One region of the Streptosporangium sp. CA-135522 genome, then DNA from elsewhere that is predicted to be linked to it. Evidence: predicted binding sites of a transcription regulator. Region 1 holds the regulator's gene; each other region holds the start of a gene.
What was found. The regulator HrcA, encoded in region 1, represses chaperone genes, less so after heat shock. The targets are predictions, from matches to a motif close to TTGGCACTCTCNNNNNGAGAGTGCCAA.
Positions count from the first base shown of each region.

Region 2: a site for HrcA is predicted at 2,859-2,885, ahead of groES (co-chaperone GroES). Genes of this name have one in related genera too.
Region 3: a site for HrcA is predicted at 3,674-3,700, ahead of groL (chaperonin GroEL). Genes of this name have one in related genera too.

Region 1 covers NZ_CP192026.1:2,588,471-2,595,385, forward strand. Annotated here, with positions in the region: gene hemW (radical SAM family heme chaperone HemW) at 1-1,073, shown strand, start outside; gene ACQPYK_RS12280 (DUF4870 domain-containing protein) at 1,117-1,689, opposite strand; gene ACQPYK_RS12285 (DUF3097 domain-containing protein) at 1,714-2,529, opposite strand; gene ACQPYK_RS12290 (hypothetical protein) at 2,585-3,316, opposite strand; gene hrcA (heat-inducible transcriptional repressor HrcA) at 3,500-4,513, shown strand; gene dnaJ (molecular chaperone DnaJ) at 4,526-5,668, shown strand; gene ACQPYK_RS12305 (16S rRNA (uracil(1498)-N(3))-methyltransferase) at 5,711-6,442, shown strand; gene ACQPYK_RS12310 (hypothetical protein) at 6,447-6,915, opposite strand, start outside.
Region 2 covers NZ_CP192026.1:1,258,266-1,265,180, forward strand. Annotated here, with positions in the region: gene ACQPYK_RS06325 (class I SAM-dependent methyltransferase) at 1-60, opposite strand, end outside; gene ACQPYK_RS06330 (Uma2 family endonuclease) at 80-718, opposite strand; gene ACQPYK_RS06335 (FAD-dependent oxidoreductase) at 880-2,223, opposite strand; gene ACQPYK_RS06340 (MarR family winged helix-turn-helix transcriptional regulator) at 2,318-2,791, shown strand; gene groES (co-chaperone GroES) at 2,976-3,287, shown strand; gene groL (chaperonin GroEL) at 3,378-5,003, shown strand; gene ACQPYK_RS06355 (sigma-70 family RNA polymerase sigma factor) at 5,278-5,916, shown strand; gene ACQPYK_RS06360 (hypothetical protein) at 6,086-6,289, shown strand; gene ACQPYK_RS06365 (DUF5319 family protein) at 6,250-6,627, opposite strand; gene ACQPYK_RS06370 (LuxR C-terminal-related transcriptional regulator) at 6,700-6,915, opposite strand, start outside.
Region 3 covers NZ_CP192026.1:9,708,252-9,715,166, reverse strand. Annotated here, with positions in the region: gene ACQPYK_RS45610 (alpha,alpha-trehalose-phosphate synthase (UDP-forming)) at 1-226, opposite strand, end outside; gene ACQPYK_RS45605 (RNA polymerase sigma factor) at 328-885, shown strand; SAM riboswitch class I at 1,195-1,335, shown strand; gene thrC (threonine synthase) at 1,350-2,639, shown strand; gene ACQPYK_RS45595 (MoaD/ThiS family protein) at 2,663-2,938, shown strand; gene ACQPYK_RS45590 (cold-shock protein) at 3,270-3,470, shown strand; gene groL (chaperonin GroEL) at 3,811-5,436, shown strand; gene ACQPYK_RS45580 (HelD family protein) at 5,935-6,915, opposite strand, start outside.

The DNA of each region.
Region 1 (6,915 bases):
ACTTCAACACCTACACGGCGTCCGAGCTCGGTCCCGGCGCCTCGCACAAGGACTACGCCGACACCGCCATCGACGAAGTACGGCGGGCACGCGCCAACCTCGGCGCCGTGGACCTGCCGGTCGAGACCGTGTTCTTCGGAGGCGGCACCCCCACCCTGCTGCCCGCGGGAGACCTGGTCAGGATCCTGGGCGCGATCGAGGAGGAGTTCGGGCTCGCCGCCGGCGCCGAGGTGACCACCGAGGCCAACCCGGAGTCGGTGGACCCGGCCTATCTGGCCGAGCTGCGCGCCGGCGGGTTCACCCGGATGAGCTTCGGCATGCAGAGCGCCCGCGAGCACGTGCTCACGGTGCTGGAGCGCCGGCACACCCCCGGCCGCCCGGCGCGCGCCGTACAGGAGGCCAGGGACGCCGGGTTCGACCATGTCAACCTGGACCTGATCTACAGCACGCCGGGGGAGAGCGACGACGACTGGCGGGCCTCGCTCGCGGCGGCGATCGAGGCCGGGCCCGACCATGTTTCGGCCTACTCGCTGATCGTGGAGGACGGCACCAGGCTGGCGGCCAGGATCCGGCGCGGCGAGCTGCCGATGCCCGACGACGACGTGGCCGCCGACCGCTACCTCATCGCCGACGCCATGCTCGCCGAGGCCGGATTCGAGTGGTATGAGGTGTCCAACTGGGCGACCTCGGAGGCCGGGCGCTGTCGGCACAACCTCCTCTACTGGACCGGCGGCGACTGGTGGGGCGTCGGCCCCGGCGCGCACAGTCACGTCGGCGGCACCCGCTGGTGGAACGTCAAGCATCCGGCGGCCTACGCTCAGCGCCTGGCCTCCGATGTCTCGCCCGCGCACGCGCGCGAGGTGCTCGCCCCGCGGGACAGGGCGGTGGAGCGGCTGATGCTGGAGCTCAGGCTCGCCCAGGGCTTCCCGCTCAAGGAGATCGAACGGCCGCCGGTGGTCGCCCGGGCGCTGGCCGACGGCCTGCTGGAGGTGGAGCCGTTCAAGGCGGGCCGCGCGGTGCTGACGCTGCGAGGCCGCCTGCTGGCCGACGCCCTGGTGCGCGACCTGACCTGAGGACGCCGGAGCCCGGCCCGAAGACGCGGGGCGGTGCCCGCGATCAGCTGACGAAGCGGATGTTCAGCGGATAGCGGTAGTTCTCTCCCCGGTTGGCCGCGACGGCGGCGACGATCATCAAGACGATCGAGCCGATCCAGATCACCAGCATCAGCAGGAAACCGATCAGCACGAACGCCAGAATCCAGGAGACGAAGTAGGCGATCGTCAGGGTGAGCTGGAAGTTGAGCGCCTCGGCCGCCTGGGCCCGCACGTAGGGGGACTCGTCCTTCTTCGCGAGATACACCACCAGCGGGCCGACGAACCAGGTCAGCAGGCCCAGCAGATGGGCGAGCATGGCCATGGTGGTGTCGTCGCCGCCGGGCCGCGGGCCGTAGCCGCCCGGTGGCGCGGGATATCCGTAGCCGTACGGCCCGGGCGGCGGATAGGCGTTGCGGTAGTCGTCCTGATAGCCGTAGCCGCCGGGCCCGTACGGCGAGGCGGCGGGAGGCGGGTAGCCCTGCCCCGGCGCGGGATGATCTGGCCGGGGATGATCGGACCACCGGGGCGGCCCGGCGGGCCCGGGGTGCTCGCCGTCCGCGGGCTCGTGCCGCGGGTTCTCGTGACTGTCGCTCATGGCCCCTCCTGATGGGGTGCGGGATCAGCCATCCTCGCCGGGAACCGTCACGAAGTCGATCAGCTCCTCGACCGACCCGAGGAGCTCCGGCTCCAGATCGGCGTAGGTGGCGACCGATCCGAGAATGCGGCGCCATGCGTCGCCCGGCTCCAGATCCCAGCCGAGGGCGGCGATGACCCCTTCCTTCCACGGTACGCCACGTGGCACCGACGGCCAGGACGCGATCTTCAGCACCGCGGGCTTGACCGCCTGCCAGACGTCCACGAACGGGTGTCCGACGATCAGCACGTGCGGCGAGGAGATCTGGGCGGAGATCCGGCTCTCCTTCGATCCGGAGACCAGGTGGTCGACGAGCACGCCCAGTCGGCGGCCGGGGCCGGGCTCGAACTCCTCGACGATCGAGGGCAGGTGGTCGATCCCTTCCAGGTATTCCACGACCACGCCCTCGACGCGCAGGTCGTGCCCCCAGACCTTCTCCACGAGGGCGGCGTCGTGCACGCCCTCCACGTAGATCCGGCTCTCCTTGGCCACCTGTGCCCGCAGCCCCTCCACCGCGATCGAGCCCGAGGCGCTGCGTTTCGGGGCCCGTGGCGCGGCGGTGGGTCGTACCAGCGTCACGACCTTGCCCTCCAGGAGGAACGCGGCGGGCTCCAGCGGGAACAGCCGCCGCCGCCCGAACCGGTCCTCCAGCGTGACGGCCTCCTTGTCGCAGGCCACCACGGCGCCGCAGAAGCCGCCGTCGGCGTCCTCCACGACCAGGTCGAGCTCCGCGGGGACCTGGGGGATCTTCCCCTTGAGGGGGCGTCGCCAGTTCTCCGACAGCACGTCACGCTCGTACATCACCGACCGCCCGTCCTCTCTTCAGGGATCAAGGGGACGGTAGCAAAGGCCGCGATCACCCGCCGTAGGGTCCGGGCTGTCCCCACTGCCCGGCCGCGGCGGCCCGGCGCTTGCGGGCGCCGCTCCGCCTGACCAGCACGACGATCGTCACGATGACGGCCAGCAGGAACCCCAGTGCCGGCACCGCGAACAGCGCGACCGCTCCGCTCATCACCGAACCGGCGGCGATCTCCTTGCCCACGCCGAACCTGGCGTTCGACGTCTCGGGAGCCGTGCATGTGAGCTGGTAGTCGCCGGCCTTGTCCACTCCCACCCGCAGGGCCATCTCCCAGATGACGCCGTCGGCGGTCACGGTCTGCTGCACGCCCGGCTGTTCGAGCCTGACCTTCGCGGGGTCGCCCTGGAGCTGGCATTCGAACTTGGTGCCCGTCTCGGCGGAGACGTAGACGGCGGGCTTGTCCGCCGGGTCGAGCCTGACCGTGACGGTCTTGTCCGAGCCGAACGAGCTGGTGGGGGCGGCATCGGTGATCGCACTGAAGATTCCGCCGGCGAAACCGGCGATACCGACGATGATGCTGAGCACGAAGACGAGCCAGGCGCCGACGATCCAGCCGATGCTGGGCTTGATCTTCGTCTTCGGCGGCGGTCCCTGAGGCGTGCCGTATCCGGGTGGCGCGTAGCCGTAAGAAGGGGCGCCCTGCTGGTGGCCGTAGGGCTGCTGGGGCGCGCCGTGACCGGGCGCGCCGGCAGAGGCGCCACCCGAGGGGGATCCGAAATCGTGGGACATGTCGTAGATTGTGGGCCTTGTCGCTTGTATCCCGATAGCAATTGACTTGACGGACGCTTGGCCTCATCCTCCCGACGTCGCGTTATCGCACCCCGCGGGCGAGAGCCGTACACTTGGCACTCGGGAACACAGAGTGCCAGCCCTGACGTTTCACGTTCGGGTGCGGGCAGGGAGGTGAGCACGTTGGTCGACGATCGTAAACTGGCGGTGCTCCGTGCCATCGTCGAGGACTACGTGTCCACCAACGAACCGGTGGGCTCCAAGGCTCTCGTCGAGCGGCACAACCTCGGTGTGTCGCCGGCGACCATCCGCAACGACATGGCGGTGCTGGAGGAGCAGGGCTATATCGCCCAGCCCCACACCAGCGCCGGCCGGGTGCCCACGGACAAGGGCTACCGGCTGTTCGTCGACCGGCTCTCGCAGGTGAAGCCGTTGTCGAGCGCGGAGAAGAAGGCCATCGAGAGCTTCCTCGCCGGCGCCGTGGACATCGACGACGTCGTGATGCGCACGGTGCGGCTGCTGGCGCAGCTCACCCGTCAGGTCGCCGTCGTGCAATACCCCACACTGACCAACTCCACGGTCCGGCACGTCGAGCTGGTCCCGCTGAGCGAGCGCCGGCTGATGTTCGTGCTCATCACCAACACCGGACGGGTCGAGCAGCGCGTGATCGAGCTGCCCGACGTGGTCGACGAGGCCCGCGTCGCCCATCTGCGCGCGACCCTCAACGCCTGCCTGGACGGGTGCGGGCTGGCCAGGGTCCCCGACATGGTCGCCGACCTGCCCGCCCGGCTCGCGGTGGAGGACCGGCCGCTGGCGGCCACGATCCTGTCGGTGCTGCTGGAGTCCCTCGTGGACCGGCATGATGAGAAGATCGTTTTCGCCGGGGCGGCCAACCTCGCGGGAGCCGACTTCACCGTCGGTCTCCGCGACGTGCTGGAGGCCCTGGAAGAGCAGGTCGTGCTGATGCGCCTGCTCGGTGAGACCTCCGACCTGTCGGCTCTGACGGTGCGGATCGGCTCGGAGAACCCCTACACGGGTCTCCAGGGCACATCGATCGTCGCCGCCGGATACGGTTCGGGGGACAAACAACTGGCCCGGCTCGGTGTGCTGGGTCCGACGCGAATGGACTACCCGGTCACGATGGGCGCGGTGCGCGCGGTGGCACGCTACGTCAGCCAGATCCTGGCTGCATCCTAAGAGGTCAACTAAGTGGCTAAGAGCGACTACTACGGCACCCTCGGGGTGCGCCGTGACGCCAGTGCGGAAGAGATCAAGAAGGCTTACCGCCGTCTGGCGCGGGAGTTGCATCCCGACGTGAACCCCGACCCTGAGACCCAGGAGCGGTTCAAGGACATCACGCAGGCCTACGAGGTCCTGTCCGACCCCAACAAGCGCCAGATGTACGACATGGGCGCCGACCCGTTCGCCTCGGGCGCCGGTGCGGGCGCCGGCGGCTTCGGCGCGGGCTTCCCGTTCAGCGACATCATGGACGCCTTCTTCGGCGCGGCCGGCGGCGGCGGTGGCCGCGGGCCCCGGTCGCGTGCTCGCCGGGGCCGCAACGCCACCATCCGGGTGGAGCTCGACCTGCGCGAGTCGGCCTTCGGCACCACCCGTGAGCTGGTCGTCGACACCGCCGTGCTCTGTGAGGTCTGCACGGGCTCCGGCGCCGCGGCCGGCACCCACCCCGACACCTGTGACATGTGCCACGGCCGGGGCGAGGTCTCCCAGGTCACCCGCTCCTTCCTCGGCCAGGTCATGACCTCGCGCCCCTGCCCCCAGTGCGGCGGGTTCGGCTCGATCATCCGCAACCCCTGCCAGGAATGCTCCGGCGACGGCCGGGTCCGCACGCGGCGGACCATCAAGGTCCGCATCCCGGCGGGCGTGGAAGACGGCACCCACATCCAGCTCGCCGGCGAGGGCGAGATCGGTCCGGGCGGCGGCCCGCCCGGCGACCTGTTCCTGGAGATCGTCGAACGCCCGCACGAGATCTTCGAGCGTCGTGGCGACGACCTGCACTGCACCGTGCAGATCCCGATGACGGCGGCCTCGCTCGGCACCATCCTGACCATGGAGACGCTCGACGGCGCCGAGGAGCTCGACATCCGGCCGGGCACCCAGTCCGGGCAGACCATCCCGCTGTACGGCCGGGGCGTCCAGCGCCTCAACGAGAACGGCCGGGGCGACCTGCTGATCCACGTCAACGTGGAGACCCCCGCCCGCCTCGACCCCGCCCAGGAGGAGCTCATGCGCGAGCTCGCCAAGCTCCGCGGCGAGGAGCGCCCGCCCGGTAAGTTCGCCCCCGGCCAGCAGGGATTCTTCTCCCGGCTGCGGGATGCGTTCAATGGCCGCTGACCGCGACGCCTCCCGGCCTCGCCGGCACGCCTTCGACGGCCGATGACGGCTCCGGTCTTCCTGGCCGAGCCGGCCGACCTGGCGCGGGCGGAGTTCACCTTCGGCGGCCCCGAAGGGCGTCACGCGGCGGCCGTACGGCGGCTGCGGGCCGGGGAGCGGCTCGACCTGACCGACGGCGCGGGCGCCGTGGCCGAGTGCGTGGTCCTGGACGCGGGCAAGGAGTCCCTGCGCGTCGAGGTGCTGCGCCGCTACGACGTGCCGGCCCCGCGGCCCCGTCTGGTCGTGGTGCAGGGGCTGCCCAAGGGGGACCGGGGTGAGCTGGCGGTGGAGATGATGACCGAGGCGGGGGTCGATGTGATCGTGCCCTGGGCCGCGACCCGGTGCATCACCCAGTGGAAGGGCGACAGGGCGGTCAAGGCGCTGAGCCGCTGGCGTTCCACGGCGCGGGAGGCGGGCAAGCAGTCCCGCCGCTTCCACCTGCCCGAGGTGAGCGAGCTCGCCACCACCTCCCGGGTCGCCGCACTGCTGTCGGCGGCCGCCCTGGGCCTCGTGCTGCACGAGGAGGCGGCCTGCCCGCTGTCCACTCTGGAGCTCCCCGAGGCCGGTGACATCGTCGTGGTCGTCGGTCCCGAGGGCGGGGTCGCCGAAGCGGAGATCGCCGCGTTCCGCGAGGCGGGGGCCGTGCCCGCGCTGCTCGGCCCGACCGTGCTGCGCACCTCGACGGCCGGGGTCGCGGCGGCGGCGGTGCTCCAGACACGCACCGGACGCTGGTGACCGCCTAGCCGCCCGAGACGGCCGTCGCCACCTCCGTCGCCGCCTCGGTCGGCATCGGGGGCTCCTCCGACGGAGGGCACCCCTCGGTCGAGCACGGGCGATCGGAGGGCGTGACGGACTCCGAGGGCTTCGGGGCCGGCGTCTTACCGCACTCCTTCGGAGGATCCTCGGGCTCGACCGCTGAGGTGTCGGGAAGCGTCGTGGGGCAGGTGGGTGCCGGCGTGGGCCTCGGGGTCGGCGTGGGCCGGGGAGTCGGCTTCGCGCTCGGCTTCGGGCTGGGCACCGCGGTCCTGGACGGGGTGGCCGCCGGCAGGGGCGCCGTGGTCGCGGGCCCCGGCTTGGTGGCGGCCGGAAGGTGGGCGTCGTCGTTGGCGGGGGCCCGCGAGGTGGCCGACAGCTCGGGCGGGGCCGACTGGGTGAAGTTCACGTCGTCGATCTGCCGGGTCACCTGCTCGCGGAACTGCGGGACCATC
Region 2 (6,915 bases), 1.3 Mb from region 1:
CGCCCCCAAGGCCTCCTGGCCGCGCGGCGTCAGTAACTCCCGGAATGCGTCAAGGTCCACGTCGTCCGACGTTACCGCCTCAGCTCAGGAGGTCGGCCAGGTCGATTTCGATGGGAAACGGCACCTCGACCGAGAGCCTGCCGTGGTGGATGCCGGTGGGGACGTAGACGCACGTGGCGGGATCGAGCTCGTAGACGTAGACGACCGGCTTGCCGGCTTCTTCCTCGATGCGCCAGAAATGCGCTATTCCAGCTCCGGCGTAACGTCGCGGCTTCACCTCGCGATCACGCAGCTTGGACTCGGGCGAGACCACCTCCACGACCAGATGGACCTCCTCGGGGACGTATGACGTGCGGTCGTGATCATGATTCAGGGCTGCGTCGATGAGCAGCACATCGGGACAGGGGCGTTGTCTCACGCCGAGCGTGACGTCCATCTGGGTGGCCACCGCGAGCCGCTCGGGCGCCTGGGCCTCGAAGCTGCTCGCAAGCCTGCGGATCACGACATCGTGGAAGCGCTTCTGGGGGGACATGAAGATGAGGGCTCCGTCGACGAGTTCTACGTGCTTGAAGAAGTCCAGCTCGCCGTTGGGACCTTCGTCGGGAAGGCGGTCGAGGTCGTCGGCCGTCCATCCCCTGCCCGGGGGATAGGGCCAATTGTCGAGCAGGTCGCCGACCTCGCTCAGCGTGCCCGTTTCCTCGCTTATCGTGCTGGTCACGCCGTCCACCGTAGCGTCGCCGTCGTTACCGTGCGTGCTCATTGGTTTACATTCCTGTCGGAGGTCGCCTCGTCCTCCCGTATGTTCCCCGAATCCCGGGCCGGCGTCGCTGGGAAGTGGAGCGGTTCGCATGTGGCCCGGGAGCTCGAAGGGTGCGCGGGTCACACGTCGGCGCCCCGGTAGGCCGTCAGGTCGCCGATGAACTTGCGCCTCAGTGCCGGGACCAGGGCGGTCGTCCTGAAGAACGCCCGGGTGGCGGCGAGGACCAGGCGTCCGACGACGGGCCGGTGGAGCGGGTCGTCGCCGCCGGTGCCGTTCTGTGCGAGGGAGTCGGCGACGCGGGCGAAGCCGTACGGGATCATCTCGGCCTCGTAGGCGCCCACCGCCTCCAGTGCGGTCTTGTCGCCGGCGTGCGCGGCGACCAGCTCTCGGCACAGGAGCATGGCGTCGCGCAGGGCGGTGTTGGCGCCGACGCCGTGGCCGGGGGTCATGGTGTGGATGGCGTCGCCGAGCAGCGTGACGCCGGTGGTCTTCCACGGAGGGATCGGCACCGAGGTGCGGATGTTGACGGGGAAGCAGCTTCCGGGGTCGGCGGCCTCGAACAGCTCGCGCATGTGCGGGTGCCAGTCCCGGGTCATGTCCAGGACCAGTCGCTTGAGCTCCTCGCCGCGCATCCGCAGCACGTCGGGCGGGAACTTGTCGGTCGCGGCGGAGAAGCCCCAGTTGATGTAGTCGCGGGTGTTGTCGTACAGCAGGCCGGGCCACCGCTCGATCAGCTCGGCGTCGTTGCCGCCGACGGTGTGCTTGAGCGAGCCGTCGCGGTCCCACTTGAACTCCATGACGTGCCAGATGCAGAACCGTCCTTTGGGGGCGAAGGTCAGGGAGATCCCCTCGAACGCCTCGGCCGGCAGCAGCGCCCTGGTCCGGGCGGTGATCTCGACCTTGGCCGAGATCGCGATGACGCCGGTGTCCTTCACCTCGGCGTGCGGCAGGTACTGCCGGCGGACCCTGGAGCCGGTGCCGTCGGCCGCGACGAGCACGTCGCCGGTGGCGCGGGAGCCGTCGGCGAAGAAGGCGGTCACCGTGCCGTCCTCGTGCAGCTCGTAGTGGGTGAACTCCTTGCCGTGATGGACGACGTCGTCCATGCCGGTGAGCAGCACCTGGCGCAGGGTCATCCGGGAGACCGAGCGCTCGCTGTCGACCGGGTCGTCGTTCGGGAGGAGCTCGAACGACGCGGTCGTCCGCAGTCCCTCGGTCAGCACGTTGAAGAACTTCGGCGACCGGGCGCAGGTCGCGACGTAGGTGTCGAACAGCTCGGGCGGCAGGCACTCCTTGAGCGCGCGGTTGCCCATGGGGTCGATGCCGACGCGGTAGCCGTACAGGCCGTCGGAGCGAGTCTTGTGGCGCTCGTAGACGGCGACCGAGACTCCGGCCCGCTTGAGGCCCTGGGCCAGGCACATCCCGCCGGTGCCCGCGCCGATGACGATCACATGGAGAGGACGCAAGACGACTCCTTCGTTTTCCCTTGAAAAGCTTGTAGCTTGATGTTCGAGACATATTTATCTTGATGATCGAGAGGCTTGAATGTCAAGAGAAAACATGGGCGAGCTCATATCCGCGCTCGGCGAGGAGATCCAGGCGAACCAGGCGGCGGTGGACGCCTTCGACGAGGCGGCGGCCGTCTGTCTAGGGGTCAACCGCACCGACCTGCGATGTCTGGAGATCCTGATGCGGCGCGAGGCCGTCACGCCCAGCGTCCTGGGGGCGGAGCTGGGGCTGACCACGGGCAGTGTGACCGCGATGCTCGACCGGCTGGAGAGGCTGGGCCACCTCACGCGCTCACCCGATCCCGGTGACCGCCGCAAGGTCGTCGTGCGGGCCACCCCCGAGGCCGTCGGAAAGGCGATGGAGCTCTACGGCCCGATCGTCGAGGCGGGGCGCGGCATCACCGCCGGATACTCCGAGGCCGAACTCCGGGTCATGGTGGACTTCCTGCGGCGCTCCCGCGAGCTGTACGAGGAGCAGATCGCACGCGTTAGGGGCCTGCCGGCGGTGGTGCGGCGGCGGGGGTGACGTTCGCGGGAAGCGCAGACGGGCGGTTCGTGTTGACTGTCAAGGCCTCCTTGCATACTGTTCCGTATTGGCACTCTCCCCTTGAGAGTGCCAACTAATATGCGACGAGGCAGGTCTGACATCCGCGACGGCAGACCGCTGGTCGCCTCTTCTAGATCATCCAAATCTGAAGGGGAGGTCCGACGTGACGACCGCCACCAAGGTTCCCGTTAAGCCGCTCGGCGACCGCATTGTGGTCCAGCCGCTTGAGGCCGAGCAGACCACCGCTTCCGGCCTCGTGATCCCGGACACCGCCAAGGAGAAGCCGCAGGAGGGCAAGGTCCTCGCGGTGGGCCCCGGCAACTGGGACGAGGACGGCGACAAGCGTATCCCGCTCGACGTCAAGGAGGGCGACATCGTCCTCTACAGCAAGTACGGCGGCACCGAGGTGAAGTACGGCGGCGAGGAGTACCTCGTGCTCTCCGCTCGCGACGTGCTCGCCATCATCGAGAAGTAGTTCTCGCTTCATAAAGATGACGTATCGAGCCCCGGGCCGCGCGAGCGCCCGGGGCTTTGATGCGCCGACGTACTTTTAGAGAGGATTGACATGCCGAAGATCCTGTCGTTCGAGGAGGACGCCCGCCGCGCTCTCGAGCGTGGCGTGAACGCCCTGGCGGACGCCGTGAAGGTGACCCTCGGTCCGCGCGGCCGCAACGTCGTCATCGACAAGAAGTTCGGTGCGCCGACCATCACCAACGACGGTGTCACCATCGCCCGTGAGGTCGAGCTGGAGGCGCCGTACGAGAACCTCGGCGCGCAGCTCGCCAAGGAAGTCGCCACCAAGACCAACGACGTCGCCGGTGACGGCACGACCACCGCGACCGTCCTGGCCCAGGCGATGGTCCGCGAGGGTCTGCGCAACGTCGCCGCCGGCGCCCAGCCGCTCTCGCTCAAGCGCGGCATCGACCTCGCGGCCAAGGCCGTCAGCGACAAGCTGATCGAGTCCGCCCGTCCGGTCGAGGACAAGAAGGAGATCGCGAACGTCGCGACGATCTCCGCCCAGGACGCCAAGATCGGCGAGCTGATCGCCGAGGCGTTCGACAAGGTGGGCAAGGACGGCGTCATCACCGTCGAAGAGTCCAACACCATGGGCCTGGACCTGGAGTTCACCGAGGGTCTCCAGTTCGACAAGGGTTACCTGTCGCCCTACATGGTCACCGACCAGGAGCGCATGGAAGCGGTCCTGGAGGACCCCTACATCCTGATCACGCAGGGCAAGGTCTCCTCCGTCGCCGACTTCCTGCCGCTGCTGGAGAAGGTCGCGCAGACCAAGAAGGCGCTGCTCGTCATCGCCGAGGACGTCGAGGGCGAGGCCCTGGCCGTCCTGGTCACCAACAAGATCCGCGGCACCTTCACCTCCGTCGCCGTCAAGGCGCCGGGCTTCGGTGACCGCCGCAAGGCCATGCTGCAGGACATCGCGATCCTCACCGGCGGCGAGGTCGTCAGCGAAGAGGTCGGCCTCAAGCTGGAGAACGTCGGCCTCGAGGTCCTCGGCACCGCCCGCCGCGTCGTGATCACCAAGGACGCCACCACCGTCGTGGACGGCGCCGGCGACCAGCAGGCGATCTCCGACCGGGTCAGGGAGATCCGGCACGCCGTCGAGCAGTCCGACTCCGACTGGGACCGCGAGAAGCTCCAGGAGCGCCTGGCCAAGCTCGCCGGCGGTGTCTCCGTGCTGAAGGTCGGCGCGGCCACCGAGGTGGAGCTCAAGGAGAAGAAGCACCGTCTCGAGGACGCCATCTCCGCGACCCGCGCCGCGATCGAGGAGGGCATCGTCTCCGGCGGTGGCTCCGCTCTCATCCACGTCGCCAAGGTCCTCGACGACCTGGGTCTGTCCGGCGACGAGGCGACCGGTGTCGCCGTGGTCCGCAAGGCGCTCATCGAGCCGGCTCGCTGGATCGCCGAGAACGCCGGCCGTGAGGGCTACGTCGTGACGACCAAGGTCTCCGAGCTCTCCGCCGGTCAGGGCTTCAACGCCGCCACCGGCGAGTACGGCGACCTGATCGCCCAGGGCGTCATCGACCCGGTCAAGGTCACCCGCTCGGCCGTCCAGAACGCCGCCTCCATCGCCGGCATGCTGCTGACGACCGAGGCCCTCGTGGTGGACAAGCCCGAGGAGGAGGCCCCGGCCGCCGCCGGCGGTCACGGCCACGGTCACGGCCACGGCCACTGATCTCCACCGATCCGGTACGGCTCGCGCTCCCCTCGGGGGCGCGAGCCGTTTCGTTTTCCGGTAAACCGAAAGGGGCCCCAAAGCGTCACGGCGCGTCGCGCGGAAGGCCAAACGTCCTTCTAACAAATAGCCGACTTATTTGTCTATCAAGTGAAATATTTACGCATACTAAGAGCCTTGCTGTCGCCATTCGATTACGCCCCGTTATCTCCGCCTCAATGTGACCAATCCGTAGCCGTTCGCCATGACGACAGGCCCTATCGGGGCGGGCATCATGCCTAACGTGACCGAGGGATGCGTCGCCGACGCCAAAAGTGGGGTAAGGCTTGCGACGAGATCTGAGGGGATCGCCCATAGGGATGATCTCAAGGATCTGACGAGCCTCGCCGTTCAGGGAGATCGCACCGCGATCGAAACCCTGATCGCGCAGTTACGGCCAATGGTCGTCCGTTATTGTCGTGCTCGTCTCGGCCGGGTTTCCGGTCAGTACCACATCGCGGACGACGTGGCTCAGGAGGTGTGCATCGCGGTGCTGTCCGCGCTGCCCCGATACCGGGACATGGGGCGCCCGTTCGCGTCCTTCGTCTTCGGCATCGCCTCCCACAAGGTGGCCGACGCGTTGCGCAGCTCCGTGCGCTCCGCCGTACCCACCCAGGACCTTCCGGACGGGCCCGACGAGGGGCCCGGCCCCGAGGAGACCGTGGTCCGCTACATCGAGGCCGAGCACGCCCGCAGACTGCTGTCCAGGCTCCCGGACAACCAGCGCCAGCTGCTCATGCTCCGAGTGGTGTCGGGCCTGTCCGCCGAGGAGACGGGTAATGTGCTCGGCATGTCACCGGGTGCGGTTCGTGTTGCGCAGCACCGGGCGCTGGCCCGGCTGCGAGCGATGGCGGAGCTGGAGTCGATAGCTTGACCGCGGAGCAGTCGAGCCGGCGGGGGAGGCGCGGAGCGCGCGGCGTGGCCCCTGGGGCCGGCGAGGGTGCCGGGCCGGGGCGGAGCGAGGGCCCCGGGGCCGGCTCGGGCCTTGCGCGAGCACGGGGCGGGGCGGGTGCGGCCGGCGCGGATGCCGGGCGGGCGCGGCCATGACGACGGTCCATCCGCGACGTCCGGTCCGTAGATACGGGCCGGAGGAGGATCCGGCCCTGGCCGGGACCGACGCCGTCCTGGAGGCACTCTCCCGCAGGGAGGCCGTCTCCACATCCGACGTCGCCGTCAGGCTCCTGTCCGCGCTGATCGACGACGTCGATCAGCGGTGTTCTTCGGTGTCGATCACACCGTCCACGTAGCCCCTGGCGTACTCCCAGCTGACGTAGTCGGTGGGGTTGGGCTGGTAGGCGGGCTCGTGCACCTGGGGCTGGCCGTTCTCGATCATCTGGCGCAGGTTGCCGCGCAGCAGCTCCCAGTCGAAGTAGTGCTGATCGCCGCACTCCGGGCAGTCGAGGACCAGGCCGAGCACCCCCTGGGGCTCGAGCAGGGAGCGGAAGACCTCCACGTCGGCGAGGTCGGTCATGGCCTCGTCGCGTTCGGCCGAGGTCAGCGGCTCAGGATCGTCTGGCTCTCCCAGCGCCGCCGCCGGGTCGTCGGGGTCATCCGCGAACGGGTCGCGAGGGACGTCGTCGAGCACGATTCCACCTTATGGCCTTGATGCGGCCAACAACCCCCGAACTACACCAGTCGCCCATGAGTGAGCCTCGGACTACACCAGCCACCCACGGCGGGCGGCCTCCACACCCGCCTGGAAGCGCGACTGCGCGCCGAGTTCGGCCATGGCGCCGGCGAACCGGGAACGCACCGTCCGGACCGAGACGCCCAGCTGCCGGGCGATCGTCTCGTCGGAGACGCCCTGGGCCGCCAGCCGCAGCACCCGCACCACGCCGTCACCGCCGTGCGTCCACGGCAGCGGCGTCGCGCG
Region 3 (6,915 bases), 3.2 Mb from region 1:
CGGTGTCGTAGCCGGCGTGGTCGAGCCGGCCGCCGGGTGCGAGCCGTACGGCGCTCCGGTCGCCGTCGGACAGCGCGGCGCAGACCCAGAGCATGTCGAGGTCCTTGGCCACCTCCGCCAGACCGGACACCAGGCCGCCGCCTCCCCTGCGCATGCTCAGGGAGCCGTCCTCGGAGAGAGTGAAGGAGACGGGGCCGCGGTTGGAGGCCACCAGGATCGCGTTCATTAGATCCCCTCGCCTAGGGACATGCTTGTCCCGAAGGTTAACCAAACATAACCCTCGACCGTAGGATGTCCAGCGACTGTGACCGCTGATGGGGGCTCGCGATGGCGCTGGACGAGACGACCGAGGAACTGGCCCGCTTGGCAGCCCAAGGCGATCACCGCGCGCTGGGCGAGTTGCTCAAGCGCATCGAACCGGACGTGCTGCGGCACTGCGGGCGCATCCTGCCCTATCGGCAGGACGCCGAGGAGGCGTGCCAGGACACGCTGCTCGCGGTGGCTCGTAACATCGGCCGGTTCGAAGGGCGGGCCCGGTTCACCACGTGGCTGCACATCGTAACCGCCAACTGCGCCCGGACCACCTACCGCTCGCTTAAGCGGCGCTCGGCCGAGCAGACCTCGGACGAGCTGCCGTTGCAGCGGCCCGACGTCGCCCGGGTGAGCGTGATCGCCGGATCCCGGCTGGACCTGCTCGACGCGATGGAGGCGCTGGAGGCCGAAAAGCCCGAGCTGGCCCAGGCGTTGGTGCTGCGCGACATCTGCCAGCTCGATTACAACGAGGTGGCCGAGCAGCTCGGCATCCCGCTCGGCACCGCCAAGTCCCGGATCCACCAGGCGCGCAAATACGTCCAGGGTGCGTTGGGCGACGCCTACGGCTTCTGAACGCGGCGTGACGTCGGCCGTTTCACCAGGGCCGTGGTTTCACCGGGCCGTGGTTTCACCGGGGGCGTGAAGGTGATCCCGGCACCGCGGCCTGGACGCTCGGACTCCATCGCTTCGCCGCGAGTTTGTCCACATGCTGTGGACAACGTGCGGTCGCGGGTGCGTGCGGCGTGTTTCGCGGCCGACGATCTGGCGAGAATGTCCGACAGGTAACACATTGCGTCTTGCACAGTGAGACACCTGGTCAGGATGGCGGCAAGGCGATGTAGAGTGCGTAGGACCTGCTCGTCAGGTTTCCAACTGAATATTTGCTCATCCAGAGGGGTGGAGGGACCGGCCCTGCGAAGCCCCGGCAACCCTCCCGGTTCAAGACTCGTGATCTGACGAGGTCGGCCGGGACAGGTGCCAATTCCGGTCTGTGACCAGGGTGGTCGCAGACGAAGATGAGGGAAAGGCCTCGCTTCATGGCGCTCGCAAGCACTGAAACCACCACCTCGCCCGTTCGCGTCGAAGACACGCGGAACAAGCCCTTCGGCCCCGCCGCGGCACTGTCCTGTCGCGAGTGCGGTGCCCGCTACGACCTCGGTCCCAGCTTCGCCTGCGTCGAGTGTTTCGGGCCCCTTGAGATCGCCTACGACTTCGGGCGCGTGACCCGGGAGCAGATCGCCGAGGGGCCGACGAACATCTGGCGCTACCGCTCGCTGCTGCCCGTCCCGGCGGACGTGGCGACCAAGCCCAACATGGCGCCCGGCTGGACCAAGCTGGTCAAGGCCGACAACCTCGCCCGTGAGCTGGGCATCCGCTCGTTGCACGTCAAGGACGACTCCGGCAACCCCACCCACTCCTTCAAGGACCGCGTGGTGGCCATCGCCGTCGAGGCGGCCCGTAACTTCGGCTTCCACACCCTGTCCTGCTCCTCCACCGGCAACCTGGCCGGCGCGGTGACCGCGGCCGCGGCACGGGCCGGGTTGGACGCCTGCGTGTTCATCCCCGCGGACCTGGAGGAAGCCAAGATCGTCATGGCGTCGGTCTACGGCGGCAGGCTCGTCGGCATCAAGGGCACCTACGACGACGTCAACCGCTTCTGCTCCGAACTCATCGGGGACGAGCTGGGCGACAAGTGGGGCTTCGTCAACGTCAACCTCCGGCCTTACTACGCCGAGGGCTCCAAGACCCTGGCCTACGAGATCGCCGAGCAGCTCGGCTGGCGGATCCCCGACCAGATCGTCATCCCGGTCGCGTCCGGCTCCCAGCTCACGAAGATCGACAAGGCTTTCAAGGAGCTGATCGCGCTCGGGCTCGTCGAGGACAAGCCGTACAAGATCTTCGCGGCCCAGGCCGAGGGCTGCTCCCCGGTCTCCGCCGCCTACAAGGCCGGTCACGACGTGATCCGCCCGGTCAAGCCGGACACCATCGCCAAGTCGCTGGCGATCGGAAACCCCGCCGACGGCCCCTACGTGCTGGACATCGCCCGGCGCACCGGGGGCGCGGTGGAGGACGTCACGGACGCCGAGGTCGTCGACGCGATCCGGCTGCTGGCCAGGACCGAGGGCATCTTCGCCGAGACGGCGGGCGGCGTGACCGTCGGCGTGCTGCGCAAGCTGGTGGCCTCCGGGCGGCTCGACCCCGATGGGGAGACCGTGGTCCTCAACACCGGCGACGGTCTCAAGACCCTCGACGCGGTGGCGGAACAGGCTCGCCCCACCGCCGTCATCCGGCCGTCTCTCGACGCATTCCGTACGGCTATCGCCTAGAAAATCGTGAAAGGTACTGAACTATGAGCGTTTCTGTGCGGATTCCGACGATTCTCCGAACCTACACCGATGGTACCGCCGAGGTGAGCGCCGAGGGCGAGACCCTGCGCGACGTTCTGCAGAAGCTCGATGCCGACTTCCCCGGGATCGGTGCTCGCATTCTCGATGAAACGGGCAAGATTCGCCGTTTTGTCAATGTCTACGTCGGAGATGAGGACGTCCGATTCGCGGACAACCTTGACACGGCGACGCCCTCCGGCGTTCAGATCTCCATCATTCCGGCGGTCGCCGGAGGCTGAGCGCCCAGCACTCGTCCCGCGGCTCCGGCCGCGTCTCCACGACACCCGCACCCGGTCCGACCGGGTGCGGGTGTCGTGTTTTGCGACGTGAGGCCATATCTCCGGGGCGGAGATACGATGCAATTTTTAACCAGATAAACACTCCGGCAAAAATCCACACCGCCCCTGAATGTGTACGTAAAGCAGTAGTTTGCTGATTGACTCTGTTGCCCTACGGTGTCCCACAGGTATGGTCGAGAACGATCGACGTAGGCGATGTCTACGCCTCGAAGATTGCGGACTTCGCGTGAGGAATGGGCGATGTCCTCAAGTCAAGTAAGAGGAGTCGGAAGTGGCGCAAGGCACCGTCAAATGGTTCAACGCGGACAAGGGCTACGGCTTCATCGCGGTCGACGGTGGTAAGGATGTGTTCGTCCATTACTCCGCGATCATGATGGATGGCTATCGCGCGCTCGAGCAGGGCCAGCGGGTCGAGTTCGAGATCACGCAAGGTCAGAAGGGTCCCCAGGCGGAATCCGTCCGGACGGTCTGACGTAGCCGTTCCGTCCATTCGTCGGGAGGCGACGGAAGCTCCCGTGGCAGCGCAGTCCACGAGGATCCTCCAGCGCTTCGACCCGGCTCGCCGCTCCACCGGCGGGCCGGGTCTTCGCTTTTCGGACATGGCTCCGGTCTAAGCTGGACGCAGGTCAGAGCGCCGCGGCTTGCACTCGGCAGGGTAGAGTGCTAAACAGTTCGTTGGCACTCCCTGTTGGAGAGTGCCAACCCTGGATCGAGACGATGGGACCCGCCGAACGGAGTCGCGGGTTCACATGCCGTCGCGGGCGTCGACTCGATCCGGTGCAAGCCACCCTGCGTTTGGGAGGTCTAGCCGTATGGCAGCCAAGATGATCGCGTTTGACGAGGACGCCCGGCGCGGTCTCGAGCGCGGTATGAACCAGCTCGCGGACGCCGTCAAGGTGACCCTCGGCCCCAAGGGCCGTAACGTCGTTCTGGAGAAGAAGTGGGGCGCCCCCACGATCACCAACGACGGTGTCTCCATCGCCAAGGAGATCGAGCTCGAGGACCCCTGGGAGAAGATCGGGGCCGAGCTCGTCAAGGAAGTCGCCAAGAAGACCGACGATGTCGCGGGCGACGGCACCACCACCGCCACCGTGCTCGCCCAGGCTCTGGTACGTGAGGGCCTCCGCAACGTCGCCGCGGGCGCCAACCCGATGTCCCTGAAGAAGGGCATCGAGGCCGCCGTCGAGCGCGTCTCCGAGGAGCTCTCCAAGCTGGCCAAGGACGTGGAGACGAAGGCGCAGATCGCCTCCACCGCCTCCATCTCCGCGGGCGACCCGCAGATCGGCGAGATGATCGCCGAGGCGATGGACAAGGTCGGCAAGGAAGGCGTCATCACCGTCGAGGAGAGCAACACCTTCGGCCTGGAGCTTGAGCTCACCGAGGGCATGCGCTTCGACAAGGGCTACATCTCGCCCTACTTCGTGACCGACCCGGAGCGTATGGAGGCCGTCCTCGACGACCCGTACATCCTCGTCGTCAACTCCAAGGTCTCCGCCAACAAGGACCTGCTCCCGGTCCTCGACAAGGTCGTGCAGGCCGGCAAGCCGCTGCTGATCATCGCCGAGGACATCGAGGGCGAGGCCCTGGCCACCCTGGTCGTCAACAAGATCCGTGGCCTGTTCCGCTCGGTCGCCGTCAAGGCCCCGGGCTTCGGTGACCGCCGCAAGGCGATGCTGGGCGACATCGGCATCCTGACCGGTGCCCAGGTCATCAGCGAGGACCTCGGCCTCAAGCTCGAGTCCACCTCGCTGGACCAGCTCGGCCGCGCCCGCCAGGTCATCGTGACCAAGGACGAGACCACCATCGTCGACGGCTCCGGCGACGCCGAGCAGATCGCCGGCCGGGTCAACCAGATCCGCGCCGAGATCGAGAACACCGACTCCGACTACGACCGCGAGAAGCTCCAGGAGCGTCTCGCCAAGCTGGCCGGCGGCGTGGCCGTCATCAAGGCCGGCGCGGCGACCGAGGTTGAGCTCAAGGAGCGCAAGCACCGCATCGAGGACGCCGTTCGCAACGCGAAGGCGGCCGTCGAGGAGGGCATCGTCCCCGGCGGTGGCGTGGCCCTGCTGCAGGCCGGCGCCAAGGCGTTCGACAAGCTGGAGCTGCTCGGTGACGAGGCCACCGGCGCCGCGATCGTGCGCAAGGCTCTTGAGGAGCCGCTGAAGCAGATCGCCGTCAACGCCGGCCTTGAGGGCGGCGTCGTGGTGGAGAAGGTGCGCAACCTCACCCCCGGTGAGGGTCTGAACGCCGCCTCCGGCGAGTACGTCAACATGTTCGAGTCGGGCATCATCGACCCGGCCAAGGTGACCCGTTCCGCTCTGCAGAACGCGGCGTCCATCGCGGCGCTGTTCCTCACCACCGAGGCCGTCATCGCCGAGAAGCCCGAGAAGGCCGGTGCCGCTCCCGCAATGCCGGGCGGCGGCGACATGGACTTCTAAGTCCAGCCGCTTTCACAGAAAGAGGCGACCCCGAGCTTCCGGGGCCGCCTCTTTTCGTGTTCCCCTCCGGGCCGTTCACCTCTTCGGGCCGTTCACCCCTCCGGCCGTCCCTCTTCCGGTCGCTCACCGCTCCGGTCGTTCCTCTTCCGGCCTCTTCCGGCCGTTCGCCGCTCCTTCGTTCGCCGCGGCGCGATCCGAGAGGCGACCGAACCCGTTCTTTTCCATGCGGTTCACGATCTGTAAAGAGGCCGTTTCCATCGGGTGACCGCATGGCCCCCGCGGAAACTCCAGAAACGACTCAGGTCCTAACTCCGGGCCTTGACCCAGCGTGACCACCACGGCCGGGGGCATATCCGGCGACCCCCGGCGTGGTGGGCCGGGACATTGTCGTGGAGCGCCGTCGCGCGGGCGCGGAACACGTCGAATTTCGCGAAACGCTCCTCCGCCGCCCGGATGAGGCCGGTTCCCGCCCTCGGCGGCGGGCGGGTACGGCGGAGGTCAACAGAGCTGGGCGGGGAGCTCCCTGGTGTGCAGGACGGTCAGGGAGGTGACGGCACGGGTCAGTACCACGTACAGGCGGGCCAGGCCACGTGGCTCGGCGTCCACGATGTCGGCCGGCTCCACCACGATGACGTGGTCGTATTCCAGGCCTTTGGCCAGGGTCGCCGGGATGACCAGCAGCCGGTGCTCCTCGACCGAGTCGGGGCTCAGCACCCGGTGGTCCAGGGCGGACAGGGTTTCGGACACGGCCGCGACGGAGGCGTCCGGGACGATGACCCCGATGGAGCCCTCGCGGGAGAGGGCCTCCCGCACCGCCCGTGTCAGGGACTCGGCCGGATCGGGCGCGTGCCGTACCGACAGGGAGCCCACACCGGGCCGGAGCGACCGGGGGGCCGCCAGATCCGGAGCGACGGCCGGCAGCAGCCTGACGGCGTAGTCGAGGACCTCGCGGGGGACGCGGAAGCCGAGGGTGAGCTCGGTGACCGCGCCGTCCTCGAAGCCCAGATGGGTGAGGACCTCGCTCCAGGAGCGGGCGGACCAGGGCGTCGTACCCTGGGCGAGGTCACCCAGCACGGTGGCCGACCCGGTACGGCAGCGCCGCCCCAGGGCGCGCAGCTGCATCGCCGACAGATCCTGGGCCTCGTCCACGACCAGGTGTCCCAGGGGCGCCGTCCGCTCGATCAGATCGCTGAGCTCGTCCATCAACGCGCCGTCGGCCGCCGACCACTTCGCCGAGCGGAAGGACTTGGCCGGCCTGGCCCACAGCAGCAGGCCCTGCTCCTGTGGGGTGAGGTCGTCCTTGGCGGCGGCGGAGAGGAACTCGGGGTCGCTGAAGAGGCGGTGAAGCACCTGCCGGGGGGTCAGCTTGGGCCACACCTGGTCCACGAGCTGCTTGACCGGTTTGGAGCGGGCCACCGCGTCCTGCACCCGGTCGTCGGGGGACTCGCCGCGCTGTTCCATCCGGACGAGCACCAGGTG